Regions from separate parts of the Rhizobium sp. GCM10022189 genome, predicted to be linked through region 1. Evidence: riboswitches for the same ligand, from Rfam matches in the RefSeq annotation. Region 1 holds a riboswitch; each other region holds the start of a gene.
What was found. Region 1 has a riboswitch for cobalamin ahead of cobU (bifunctional adenosylcobinamide kinase/adenosylcobinamide-phosphate guanylyltransferase). Riboswitches for the same ligand answer to the same signal wherever they lie in the genome.
Positions count from the first base shown of each region.

Region 2: it holds a riboswitch for cobalamin, as region 1 does, so the genes downstream of both, bluB (5,6-dimethylbenzimidazole synthase) here and cobU (bifunctional adenosylcobinamide kinase/adenosylcobinamide-phosphate guanylyltransferase) in region 1, are expected to answer to the same signal.
Region 3: it holds a riboswitch for cobalamin, as region 1 does, so the genes downstream of both, nrdH (glutaredoxin-like protein NrdH) here and cobU (bifunctional adenosylcobinamide kinase/adenosylcobinamide-phosphate guanylyltransferase) in region 1, are expected to answer to the same signal.

Region 1 covers NZ_JBHSOR010000012.1:42,122-46,328, forward strand. Annotated here, with positions in the region: gene ACFPWW_RS09545 (chloride channel protein) at 1-1,061, opposite strand, end outside; cobalamin riboswitch at 1,269-1,663, shown strand; gene cobU (bifunctional adenosylcobinamide kinase/adenosylcobinamide-phosphate guanylyltransferase) at 2,015-2,524, shown strand; gene cobW (cobalamin biosynthesis protein CobW) at 2,528-3,574, shown strand; partial or broken gene ACFPWW_RS09560 (cobaltochelatase subunit CobN) at 3,584-4,207, shown strand, end outside.
Region 2 covers NZ_JBHSOR010000002.1:10,390-14,596, forward strand. Annotated here, with positions in the region: gene ACFPWW_RS00285 (MFS transporter) at 148-1,545, opposite strand; cobalamin riboswitch at 1,698-1,889, shown strand; gene bluB (5,6-dimethylbenzimidazole synthase) at 1,931-2,617, shown strand; gene ACFPWW_RS00295 (DUF2865 domain-containing protein) at 2,632-3,708, opposite strand; gene ACFPWW_RS00300 (ribonuclease H family protein) at 3,908-4,207, shown strand, end outside.
Region 3 covers NZ_JBHSOR010000004.1:73,385-77,591, forward strand. Annotated here, with positions in the region: gene metE (5-methyltetrahydropteroyltriglutamate--homocysteine S-methyltransferase) at 1-1,579, shown strand, start outside; cobalamin riboswitch at 1,755-1,982, shown strand; gene nrdH (glutaredoxin-like protein NrdH) at 2,245-2,466, shown strand; gene nrdI (class Ib ribonucleoside-diphosphate reductase assembly flavoprotein NrdI) at 2,480-2,893, shown strand; gene nrdE (class 1b ribonucleoside-diphosphate reductase subunit alpha) at 2,872-4,207, shown strand, end outside.

The sequences.
Region 1 (4,207 bases):
AAGAGCGAGGCGAAGAACAGGCCGCCCCTGAAGCCGGAGCCGATGGAGACGGCGGAGGCCACCGATTTCAGCAGGAAGAGGCCGATGAGGGCCGGGATGGTCACCTCATGGGCAAGGTTGAGGTGCAGCGCCCCGTGGCCGGCGGCAAGCACCTGCGGCGAGACCAGCGCCAGCAGGCCGACGATGATGCCGCCGAGCGCCGGGCGGAAGGGCAGCGCGATGGAACTCTTGCGCGCCAGTTCCTCGACGAAGGAGACGCCCTGCATGATGAGAATGCCGATGCCGGCGCAGAAGGCGCCAAGCGCGATGGCCGGCACGTAATCGGCCGGCTGGACGGCGCCGAAGCTGCCGACGTCGATGACGAAATCGCTGCCGGCCAGCAGCCGCGCGACCAGCGTGGCGACGAGGGCCGCGACGACGACGGGTGTCAGCGAGACGATCGTGTAGGTGCCGACGATCAGCTCGAAGGCGTAGAAGGCACCCGTCAGCGGCGCGTTGAAGGCGGCGGCGATGGCGCCGGCCGCGCCGCAGCCGACGAGAACGCGCAGATCGGCGCGGCGCAGCTGCAGCTTCAGGCCGAACTTCGAGGCGATGCCGGCGGCAAGCTGCGTGTAGCCGGCCTCCAGCCCCACGGACGCGCCGAAGCCGTTGGACACGAGATTCTGGACGGCGACGAGGATGCTGTCGGTCAGCGACAGGCGGCCGCCATGCAGCGCGTTGGCCTCGATCGGATCGACCATCGGCTTCTTGCGCCATCTGGCGAGGATGAAGATCAGCAGGCCGAGGAGGGCGCCGCCGGCAATCGGGGCGGTCATCAGCAGGAACTTGCTGTCGATCTGCGAGGCGCTGAGCCTTGCCGTCCCGTCAATGCCGAAGATCAGCCTGTGCATCTGTTCCGAGACATAGCTCATGGCCGTGACCGCAAGCCCCGAGGCGATGCCGACGAGCGCGCCGGCAAAGACCATGCCCATTTCGCTGTGGCGCACGAGCGCCCGCAGGCGTCCCAAATCGAAAATGGTGGTGAGGGGCCGGAAACGGCGGATATCCATTCGGGAGAGCATCATGGGGAAACTAGGCGGCATGAGTGGGGGTCAAGGGCGGAGCCGGCATCCGCATGAGCGGCAATTGCGGCAAAATACCGGCTGGGCGGTAAAGTTTTTATGACGTAAGTTTTTGAATAAACTCGATAATCTTGGTAGTGTAAGTCGAGATGAACGGCTTTGGCACATCGGCCGGCAATTGACACGGGGATTGCGCGCGCCTAACCATGAAACCACATAATGGATGGTTCCGGATCGGCTTGCGCCTTCCGGATGAAAAGGGAATGTGACGGGGCGGACCCAAGCCGGGCGCCTTCATCACAGCCGACCCCGCGACTGTAGAGCAGTCAGGGTCTTCCGTCCGGCATGTGCGCCGCTGCGCCGACGGCCTCGCATTCCGCGGGCGGGCAAGGCGGAGCAGGTGCCGGAAAAGCCACTGGAAATGCATCGTGATCAGCCGGGGCAGGACGCCTCTATTTCTACGAATCGTCCGCCTTTTCACGACAGGCAGCCGGGAAGGCGAGGCGGATCCGCTGGCACGATCAGGGGCGACCTGCAGAGGTCGCCCCGGTCGGGGCCGATAGCTGCGAGCCAGGAGACCTGCCATCCGTGCCGGGCATAATGCCCAATCTGGGTATCTTGCCCGCTGCCAGCACGGAGGTTGTCTTGGCTGAAGAATGCGATTCGGCGCTGCCTCGTGTGGTGAGATGTGGGGGTGGTGTTTCGACGCCCGTCGGTAATGGGGTTCTGGCGCCTGACGGTGGTAGGCCCCTGGCGCGCGCTTTCCTCTCCTCCCTCATTCCTGTGCTTGTCACAGGAATCCAGCCACGGCGCGTCTGCGCCGTGAATGAATCTATGCCATCGTTGAACGAGTCTCTCGTGCCCAAGGACTTGGGCACGCTGGATTCCTGTGACAAGCACAGGAATGAGGGGAGGAGAGAGGGGCACGCCCTCTCTCCCAGGGCAGCATTATCATGACCGCCACCTTCATCCTCGGCGGCGCCCGTTCCGGCAAATCCCGCTTCGCCGAAAATCTCGTCACCGCAAGCGGCCTCGAGCGCCATTACGTCGCCACCGGCCGCGCCTGGGACGACGAGATGCAGGCGCGCATCGACCAGCACAGGGCCGATCGCGGCCCCGCCTGGACCACGCATGAGGAGCCGCTCGATCTTGCCGAGCGGCTTGCCGCCATCGACGGCGAGGGCCGGGCGGTCCTCGTCGATTGCCTGACGCTGTGGCTGACCAACCTGATGATGGAGGGGGGCGATATCGCCGCCCGGTCGGCCGCGCTTGCCGCCTTCCTGCCGCGGGCAAAGGCGCGGCTCGTCATCGTTTCCAATGAAGTCGGCCTCGGCATCGTGCCGGAGAACCGCATGGCGCGCGAGTTTCGCGACCATGCCGGACGGCTGCACCAGATGATCGCGGCGCAAGCCGACGACGTTTATTTCATCGCGGCCGGACTGCCGCTGAAAATGAAGGGTTAGACCATGCAGCAGAAAATTCCCGCAACCGTCATCACCGGCTTTCTCGGCGCCGGCAAGACGACCATGATCCGCAACCTGCTCACCAATGCCGGCGGCAGGAAGATCGCGCTCATCATCAACGAGTTCGGCGATCTCGGCGTCGACGGCGACGTGCTGAAGGGCTGCGGGGCGGAGAATTGCACCGAGGACGACATTATCGAGCTGACCAACGGCTGCATCTGCTGCACGGTGGCCGACGATTTCATCCCGACCATGACGAAGCTTCTGGAGCGCGACCAGCGCCCGGACCATATCGTCATCGAAACCTCGGGCCTTGCCCTGCCGCAGCCGCTCGTCGCCGCCTTCAACTGGCCTGACATCCGCAGCGAAGTGACCGTCGACGGCGTCATCACCGTGGTCGATAGCGCGGCGGTTGCCGCCGGGCGTTTTGCCGACGACCACGATGCCGTCGACGCGCGCCGCGCGGCGGACGAATCGCTCGATCACGAAAGCCCGATCGAGGAACTGTTCGAGGACCAGCTGACCTGCGCCGACCTGATCGTGCTCAACAAGACCGATCTGATCGATGCCGACGGGCTTGGCCGCGTGAAGAGCGAAGTCGCCTCGCGCATCGCCCGCAAGCCCGTGATGATCGAGGCCAGGAACGGCGAGGTGCCGGCCGGCGTGCTGCTCGGCCTCGGCATCGGCACGGAAGACGATATCGGCAACCGCAAGTCCCATCACGAGCTGGAGCATGAGGACGGCGCGCCGCACGACCATGACGAATTTGACAGTTTCGTCGTCGAGCTCGGTGCCGTCCCGGATGCGGCCGGCTTCGTCGAGAAGCTGAAGGGCATCATCGCCGAACATGACGTGCTGCGCCTGAAGGGCTTCGTCGATGTTTCCGGCAAGCCGATGCGCCTGCAGCTGCAGGCCGTGGGGGCGCGCGTCGACCAGTATTTCGACCGCGCCTGGGCGCCGGGTGAAACGCGCAATACACGCCTCGTCGTCATCGGCCTGCACGAGATGGACCAGGACGCGGTGCGCAAGGCGATCGAAGCGCTCGTCTGAGGATATTGAATGCATCTGCTTCTCGCCCAGCAGGGAACGATCAGCGACGGGGACGAGGCGATCGACCTCGGCCAGTCGCCGGGCGATATCCTGTTCCTGTCGGCCGCCGATACCGAGCTTGCGGCGGTTGCCGCGGCGCATGCCGGCGGGGCGGGCTATTCCCTGAGGCTTGCGAGCCTGATGAGCCTGAAACATCCGATGTCGGTCGATACCTATGTGGAACGCACGGCGCGGCATGCGAAGCTCATCATCGTGCGGGCGCTCGGCGGGGCGAGCTATTTTCACTATGCGCTGGAGGCGCTGCATGCGGCCGCCGCACGCAGCGGGGCGCTGATTGCGGTGCTGCCGGGCGACAGCAGGCCGGATGCGGGGCTGACGCCGTTTTCGAACGTGGCGCTGGAGGATCTGAACGCGCTCTGGGCCTATCTGATCGAGGGCGGGGATGCCAATGCGCGGGGCTTTCTCGCCTATGCGGCGGCGATGCTTTCGGGCGAGGAGAAGCCGGCGCCGGCCGCGCCGCTGATGAAGGCGGGGATCTGGTGGCCGGGGCGGGGGCTGGTTGGGGTTGAGGAGTGGAAGGAGTTTACCGGTTCGGTCTTCGCCCCAGCGGGGAGAAGATGCCCGACAGGGCAG
Region 2 (4,207 bases), on a different contig from region 1:
ACGCACAGACCCGCATCCGCTGGAAGCAGCGGTACGAATAAAATCGCGATGCGTAAACGGACGAAATCGACATGCCGCCTATGTAGACATGCGAATTGGAATTGTCACGCGGAATCTGTGAGGAAAAATGACGGGTCGGTGAAGTTTTCAGCGGCTTTCCGCCATTGCCTCTTCCGGATGCCGGTTCTTGCGGCGCCGCGTCGTCAGTTCCTCGCCGGCATTGGCGGGCAGGCGCAGGAAGGTGATGCAGGCAAGCGCCGAGATCGTCGCCACGATGAAGAAGGCGATGTGGAAATCGCCGACCGTGAGCCTGCCGCCATGGAAGCTTGCGGAGACTTCCAGGATCGTGCCGGCCACGGCAACGCCCATGGCCATGGAGATGCGCTGCGCCACGGCATTGATGGCGGTTGCCTGGCTGCTGTCCGCCTCGTCCACATCGCCGAAGGCCATGGCGTTGACGCCCGAGAAGGCCATGGAGCGCAGCAGGCCGCCGACGAGAAGACAGCCCATGATGACGTAGACAGGCGTTTCGGCGGTGAAGAAGCCGTTGATGCCCAGGAAGATCGCCGCCAGGAAGGTCGTCAGCGCGATGACGTTGCGGAAGCCGAAGGCATTGTAGGTGCGCGATGCCGCGAATTTCGAGCCCATGGAGCCGAGCGCGCTGACGAAGGTGATCGAGCCGGACTGCAGCGGCGTCAGCCCGAAACCGAGCTGCAGCATCAGCGGCAGGAGGAAGGGCAGCGCGCCAAGCCCCATGCGGAAATTCGAAGCGCCGAGAATCGCCGCCCGGAACATCGGATAACGGAACATTTTCGGATCGAGCAGCGGATGCGGCGTGCGTTTCGCGTGCACGAAATAGAGGATGCCGGAGAGGATGCCGACGGCGACGGTGACATAACCGTAGACGATGGGAACGGCCGGCAGGCTGATGACGGAAATGCCGAAGACGAAACCGGCAAAACCTATCCCTGAAAGGAAGAAGCCCGGAAAATCCATCGGCTTGGGGCTGCGCGGCTCGACCGCCGGCAGGAAGCGGGTGACGAGAGCAATGCCGATAATGCCGATCGGCACGTTGATCCAGAAGATCCAGTGCCAGCTCAGATAGGTGGTCAGGAAGCCGCCGATCGGCGGCCCCATGATCGGGCCGATGAGCGCCGGTATGGTCAGCCAGGCCATGGCATTCACCAGCTGGTGACGTGGCGTGCCGCGCACCAGCAGCAACCGGCCGACCGGCGTCATCATCGAGCCGCCGGCGCCCTGGATGAGGCGGGAGATCACGAAGGCGGCGATGGAATTGGAAAAGGCGCAGGCGACCGAGCCGACCATGAAGACGAAGATCGCCAGCCGGAAGACGTTGCGGGCGCCGAAGCGATCCGACATCCAGCCGCTGATCGGAATGAAGATCGCCAGCGCCACGAGGTAGCTCGTTACTGCAAGCTTGAGCGCGATCGGCGAGGTGCCGATATCGGCGGCAATGGCCGGCAGGCTGGTGGCAATCACGGTCGAATCCATCTGTTCCATGAACAGGGCGACCGCAAGGATCATCGGCGTTAGACGGGACACGGGCAACCGGAATGCAACGGGATGGGATTCGGCGCCTTCGGCACCGGTCGGATTCTGGCTTCCTTCTAGGCCAGCATTTTCGGCCTGTCCACGAAATCAATGTCGCAGCGGCTTGCCGTCGTGCCGTTTCCGCGCCATAGATCCGATTGTCAGGTGCCCGCCGTCACAGGCGGGAGAATCGGGAATCCGGTGCAAGACCGGAACGTGCCCAACGCTGTAAGGCCGACGCCCGCCGCTTCATGACGCCACTGGCCGCAGGGCCGGGAAGGCAGCGGCCGGGCGGATGACGCCGAGTCAGAAGACCGGCCTGGCAAGATAGACCTAACCCGCGCGGACGGCGGGCGGTTGCGTTGTTGGGGATTTGACGATGCGACCCATTGACGATGCCGTTTGCCCGGCATCCGGTTTTTCTGCGGCCGAACGCGAGGCCGTCTATCACGCAATCATGACGCGGCGCGACGTGCGCGGCGAGTTCCTGCCCGATCCCTTGCCGGACGACCTGATCAGGCGGCTTCTGACGGCCGCCCATCACGCGCCTTCGGTCGGCTTCATGCAGCCGTGGAATTTCGTTCTGGTCAAAAGCGCCGAGGTGAGGGCGCGGGTGCGCGACGCTTTCGTCAAGGCCAATGAAGAGGCCGCCCTGATGTTTGCGGCCGAACGGCGGCAGGCCTATCGCGCGCTGAAGCTCGAAGGAATCGTCGAGGCGCCGCTCGGCATCTGCGTCACCTGCGATCCCACCCGCAGCGGCAGCGTCGTGCTGGGGCGCACGCACAATCCGCGCATGGACAGCTATTCCACCGTCTGCGCCATCCAGAACCTGTGGCTTGCGGCACGAGCCGAAGGCGTCGGCATCGGCTGGGTCAGCATCTTTCGCGAGGGCGACCTGAAGCAGATTCTCGGCATACCCGATCATATCGAGGTCGTGGCCTGGCTCTGCGCCGGTTTCGTCGATCGGCTCTATGAAGAGCCGGAACTGGCGGTCAAGGGCTGGCGGCAGCGCCTGGCGCTGGAAGAGCTGGTCTTCCATGACGGCTGGGGGCAGGCGGCAGGCTAAGGCCGCGCCGTCTTTTACGGCTGCTGCTGCGGCTGCGGGCCTGACACGGCCGGATTGGCAAGATCGATCTTGCCCTGATCGCCGGCAAGGAATTGCGGGCCGACCTGGCGAACCTTGGTTGCCGGATCGTAGGGGCGATCCGGCACCTGCGCCTGCGGCGGCGTATTCGCGGCCTTCGGGGCCTCAGTGCGGATCGTGGTGATCGAGCCCTGCGGCTCGGGCGCCGGCGCGGAGACCGTCTGGCTCCGGCGCATTTCCTCGTAATAGGCCGTCAGGTTGCAGGAGCAGGCGGATTTTTCGCCGGGCGGGCGGGTCTTGTAGGCGAAGGCGTTCTTCATCGCGCCATAGGGCGCGCCCGTCGCCGTCGAGATCATGTTTGCGGCTTCGGTGCTGGAAATATCGCGATAGTAGAGTTCCGTCTCCACGCCGGGGCACATCTTGGCGCAGGTCGCGGCATCGCGGCCGAAATCGACCGAGGTGGCGTTGTTGCTGATCGGGAAGAAGCCGCCGTCGCAGGTGCGCACGCAGATGGTGCTGACGGGCGAGAGCATTTCGGCGCGCGGCAGGCCGTAGCGCTCACCGCCGCCGAGGGGAATGAACGTATCGCCGCGCATGGCCTGTTCCTCGATCGAGGGGGCCGGCGCATAGAGATCGCCCTGTGCGGGTTCGCTGAAACTCTCGCCGTTGCAGCCATTGTCTTCAAGCGCGGCCAGCAGGCCTTCGCGGGCCGGATCGACAGCGGACTGGCGCAACGCGTCGCGGCGGTCCTGCAGGTAGCGGATGTTGTCCACCATCTTTGCCTGCGCCTGTTCCAGCTCCTCGCAGAAGCCGGCATTCTCGCCGCCGACGACGACCATGCTGCCGGACGTGCAGCCGTAGCGGCGCAGATCGCCGCGCACCTTGCGCAATTCCAGATTCTGTTCGGCCAGCGCGCCCGCATATTGGCGCATCTCGGTGCCGTTGGCATTGCCGATCACCTGCGGCAGGTCGGCAAGACGCCCGCGCAGATCCTCGCAGATCGCATTGGTCTGCGCCTCTGCGGGAACCGCGAATGCCAGAAAGAAGACGAGATACAGGTTTCGGCGCTTCACGACGTCGTTCCGGAGTGAGAAAAAGCATCCATCGGCGAATTGCGGCTTCAATCCGCCGCGCTTTGTCTTAACGTATTTCCCTTAATAAGCTCGGATGAATTCCTAGCGCATTTTTGCGATCTTATCCAGAAGACCCGATGCTCCGTTTCCGCCGCTCCCGCAATCGCGCGGGGGCATCCGTGACAGCTAAACAGTTGATATGACAGATATCCCACGCGACATGCTCTCCCGCGCAGCCGCATCGGCAATGCCGCAGGGCAGACAGGGCCTTCACGTTTTCGTGGACGGCTGTTTCGAGCCCGGTTCCGGGCAGGGAGGATGGGCCTTCGTCGCCTACCGCGACGGCGCCGAAATCGCCGCCGGCTTCGGCGGCGCGGAGAATTCCGCCAATAACAGGATGGAACTGACCGCCGTGCTTGAGGCGGCGGCCTGGATCGGCGGCGCGGCGGCGGGCCTGCCGGCGCTGATCTGGTCCGATTCCGTCTACGCCGTCGAAGGC
Region 3 (4,207 bases), on a different contig from region 1:
GAACCTGAAGATCATGCTCACCACCTATTTCGGCGCAATCGGCGACAATCTGCCGACGGCGCTTGCGTTGCCGGTCGCGGGGCTGCATGTCGATCTCGTTCGCGCTCCGCAGCAGATCGACGCGCTTCTCAAGGCGCCCGACGGCCTGGTGTTGTCGCTTGGCGTCATCGACGGGCGCAACATCTGGAGGGCGGACCTCGCTGCGATCCTGCAGAAGATTGAACCGCTGGTCCGGCATTTCGGTGCCGACCGGCTGCAGATCGCGCCCTCCTGCTCGCTGCTGCATGTGCCGATCGATCTGGAACTGGAGACCGGGCTTGATGGTGAGCTGAGATCGTGGCTCGCCTTCGCGACCCAGAAACTGGACGAAATTGCAGCGCTCGGCAATGCCGGCAAGGCTTCCGGAGCGATTGCGGCCGCCTCGCAGGCCGTCGCCTCGCGGGCTCGATCCGCGCGCGTGCATGACCAGAAAGTCAGGCAGCGCGTCGGCGCGATCGATGCGGCGATGAAGACACGCGGCAGTGCCTTTGCCGAGCGGACAGGCCTGCAGGAGCGTAAACTTCGGCTGCCGCTCTTTCCGACGACGACGATCGGCTCCTTCCCGCAGACGTCGGACGTGCGAAAATCCCGCTCGGCCTTCACCAGGGGCACGATCAGCGAGACAGAGTACAATGCCTTCCTGAAAAAGGAGACCGAAGCGGCGATCCGCTGGCAGGAAGAGATCGGCCTCGACGTGCTCGTCCACGGCGAATTCGAGCGTAACGACATGGTGCAGTATTTCGGCGAGCAGCTTTCCGGTTTCGCCTTCACACAGCATGCCTGGGTGCAGAGCTACGGCTCGCGCTATGTCCGCCCGCCCATCATCTTCGGCGACGTCTTCCGCCCCGCACCGATGACGGTGGAATGGTGGCGTTATGCGCAATCGCTGACGCAAAAGCCGGTCAAGGGCATGCTGACCGGGCCGGTGACGATCCTCAACTGGTCCTTCGTGCGCGACGATCTCTCGCGTGCCGATGTCAGTCGGCAGATCGCGCTCGCGATCCGTGACGAGGTGCTCGATCTCGAACGGGCCGGCGCGGCGATGATCCAGATCGACGAGGCCGCCCTTCGCGAAGGCCTGCCGCTGCGCAAGGCCGATTGGAAGACCTATCTCGACTGGGCTGTCGAAAGTTTTCGCCTGTGCTCATCCGGCGTATCGGACGAAACGCAGATCCACACGCATATGTGCTATTCGGAGTTCAACCAGATCATCGATGCGATTGCGGCGATGGATGCCGACGTGATCTCGATCGAGACCTCACGGTCGAAGATGGAACTGCTGGAGGCCTTCCGCAGCTACAAATATCCGAACGAGATCGGCCCTGGCGTCTACGACATCCATTCGCCCCGCGTTCCCGAAGTCGAGGAGATGACCGAACTCCTGACGCTGGCGCGCCGGCGTCTGACGGACGGGCAGCTCTGGATCAATCCGGATTGCGGATTGAAGACGCGCAAGTGGGAAGAGGTTCGCCCGGCGCTCGTCAACATGGTCGCTGCCGCAAGGCTGCTGCGTGGGGCGGCAGCATCGACCCACTCCTGAGCGTCCAACTGATTCCCGGAAGCCGGCGATCTGCCGGCTTCCACCCGCAAGCCCTCCTCCGCAGCCTGCTTTATTTAAGCATCCATTAACCACGTTTTTCACAGGAATGCAGCGATTTCAAACATGCCGTAACGCGATGCGCAAACCATCCGTTGACGCAAACCGGGATTCGCGTACTATATCTAGTGTTCAAGGTTCCTTCGATTCGTGAGGGTCGAGGGCTAAGACGGGAATACGGTGCGTTTCGCCATGACGGCGCGACAAGGCCGGAGCTGCCCCCGCAACTGTAAGCGGCGAGCAACTGTCCGATTTCAGGTCACTGAGGCATGAAGCTTTGGGAAGGCTGGGGGCAGGGTGCTTCGACCCGCGAGCCAGGAGACCTGCCTTGAACGAGATGTCCACGGGCGGGGTGTCCGGAAGGTCGCGTAGATGTCAGGCGGAGAAATCCGCATCCGTTGCGCTGCCCCCGAACGTCCGCATGAACACTTCGGGGTTGAAGTCATGTCGAGAGCATCAAAACCGCCGCCTGCGCAGATCCTGCGGGGAAGAGTGTTCGGCGTGTAATACGCCCATTTGCCAGATCCATATCAAGCGTTGCCTCGGACGCCGCAAGGCGCCCGATCCCAGTATTGCGTCCGGAATCCATTGACATCACGAGGAACATGATGAGCGTTACCGTTTACAGCAAGCCTGCCTGCGTACAGTGCACCGCTACCTACCGCGCCCTCGACCGTCTGGGCGTCGACTATCAGATCATCGATATTTCCGAGGATGCCGACGCGCTCGATCGCGTGCGCGGCATGGGCTACATGCAGGTCCCGGTCGTCGTTGCCGGCGACAGCCACTGGGCGGGTTTCCGTCCCGACATGATCAGCGCGCTCTCCTGAGCGGAGAGGAGCGATGGGCCTGATCGTCTATTTTTCCAGCCGGTCCGAGAATACCCATCGTTTCGTCGAGAAGCTGGGACTGCGCGCGGCGCGCATTCCCCTCGGCGCTGAAGACATCCACGTTCACGAACCCTATGTGCTGATCTCGCCCACCTATTGCGGCGACGGGGCCCCGGGAATCGTGAAGGGAGCCGTGCCCAAGCAGGTGATCCGCTTCCTCAACGACGCGGAAAACCGCTCCAACATCCGCGGCGTGATTGCTGCGGGCAACAGCAATTTCGGCGAGACCTACGGGCTTGCCGGCGACGTGATCTCGCAGAAGTGCCGGGTGCCGTATCTCTACCGGTTCGAGCTTCTGGGAACTGCCGAGGATGTCGCCAATGTCAAAAACGGGATGGGACGATTTTGGACACGGGAACAAGCCTGACGCGGGATGCGGGCGCAAAGCCGCTGAAGGCGGCCGAAGCGCTGGACTACCACGCGCTGAACGCGATGCTGAACCTCTATGACGATGAGGGAAAGATCCAGCTCGACAAGGACCGCATGGCGGCCAAGCAGTATTTCCTGCAGCATGTGAACCAGAACACGGTGTTCTTCCACAATCTTCGGGAGAAGCTCGATTATCTCGTAACCGAAGGCTATTACGAGCAGGACGTGCTCGACCAGTATTCCTTCAATTTCGTGCGTGACCTGTTCGACCAGGCCTATGCCAAGAAGTTCCGTTTTCCGACCTTCCTTGGCGCCTTCAAATATTACACCAGCTATACGCTGAAGACTTTCGACGGCAAGCGCTACCTGGAGCGTTATGAAGACCGTATCTGCATGGTGGCGCTGACGCTGGCCGGGGGCAACGAGCAGCTCGCCCGCGATCTGGTCGAAGAGATCATCAGCGGCCGTTTCCAGCCGGCAACGCCGACCTTCCTCAATGCCGGCAAGAAACAGCGCGGCGAGCTCGTCTCGTGCTTCCTGCTGCGCGTCGAAGACAATATGGAATCGATCGGCCGCTCCATCAATTCCGCACTGCAGCTTTCCAAGCGCGGCGGCGGCGTGGCGCTGTCCTTGACGAACATCCGCGAGGCTGGTGCGCCGATCAAGCAGATCGAGAACCAGTCCTCCGGCATTATTCCCGTCATGAAGCTGCTGGAAGACAGTTTCTCCTATGCCAACCAGCTCGGTGCGCGGCAGGGGGCGGGCGCCGTCTATCTCAACGCGCATCACCCCGATATCATGCGCTTCCTCGATACCAAGCGTGAGAATGCCGACGAGAAGATCCGCATCAAGACGCTGTCGCTCGGCGTCGTTGTGCCCGACATCACCTTCGAGCTCGCCAGGAACAACGAGGATATGTACCTCTTCTCGCCCTATGACGTGGAGCGGGTCTATGGCGTGCCCTTCACCGAAATCTCGGTGACGGAGAAGTATCGCGAGATGGTGGCGGATGCCCGTATCACCAAGAAGAAGATCAAGGCGCGCGAATTCTTCCAGGTGATCGCCGAGATCCAGTTCGAGAGCGGCTATCCCTACATCATGTTCGAAGACACGGTGAACCGGGCAAACCCGATCGACGGCCGCATCACCATGAGCAATCTCTGCTCGGAAATCCTGCAGGTGAGCGAGGCGAGCACGTTTAACGACGACCTGTCCTACAAGCATCTCGGCAAGGATATTTCCTGCAATCTCGGCTCGCTCAACATTGCCATGGCGATGGATTCATCCGATTTCGGCAAGACGATCGAGACCT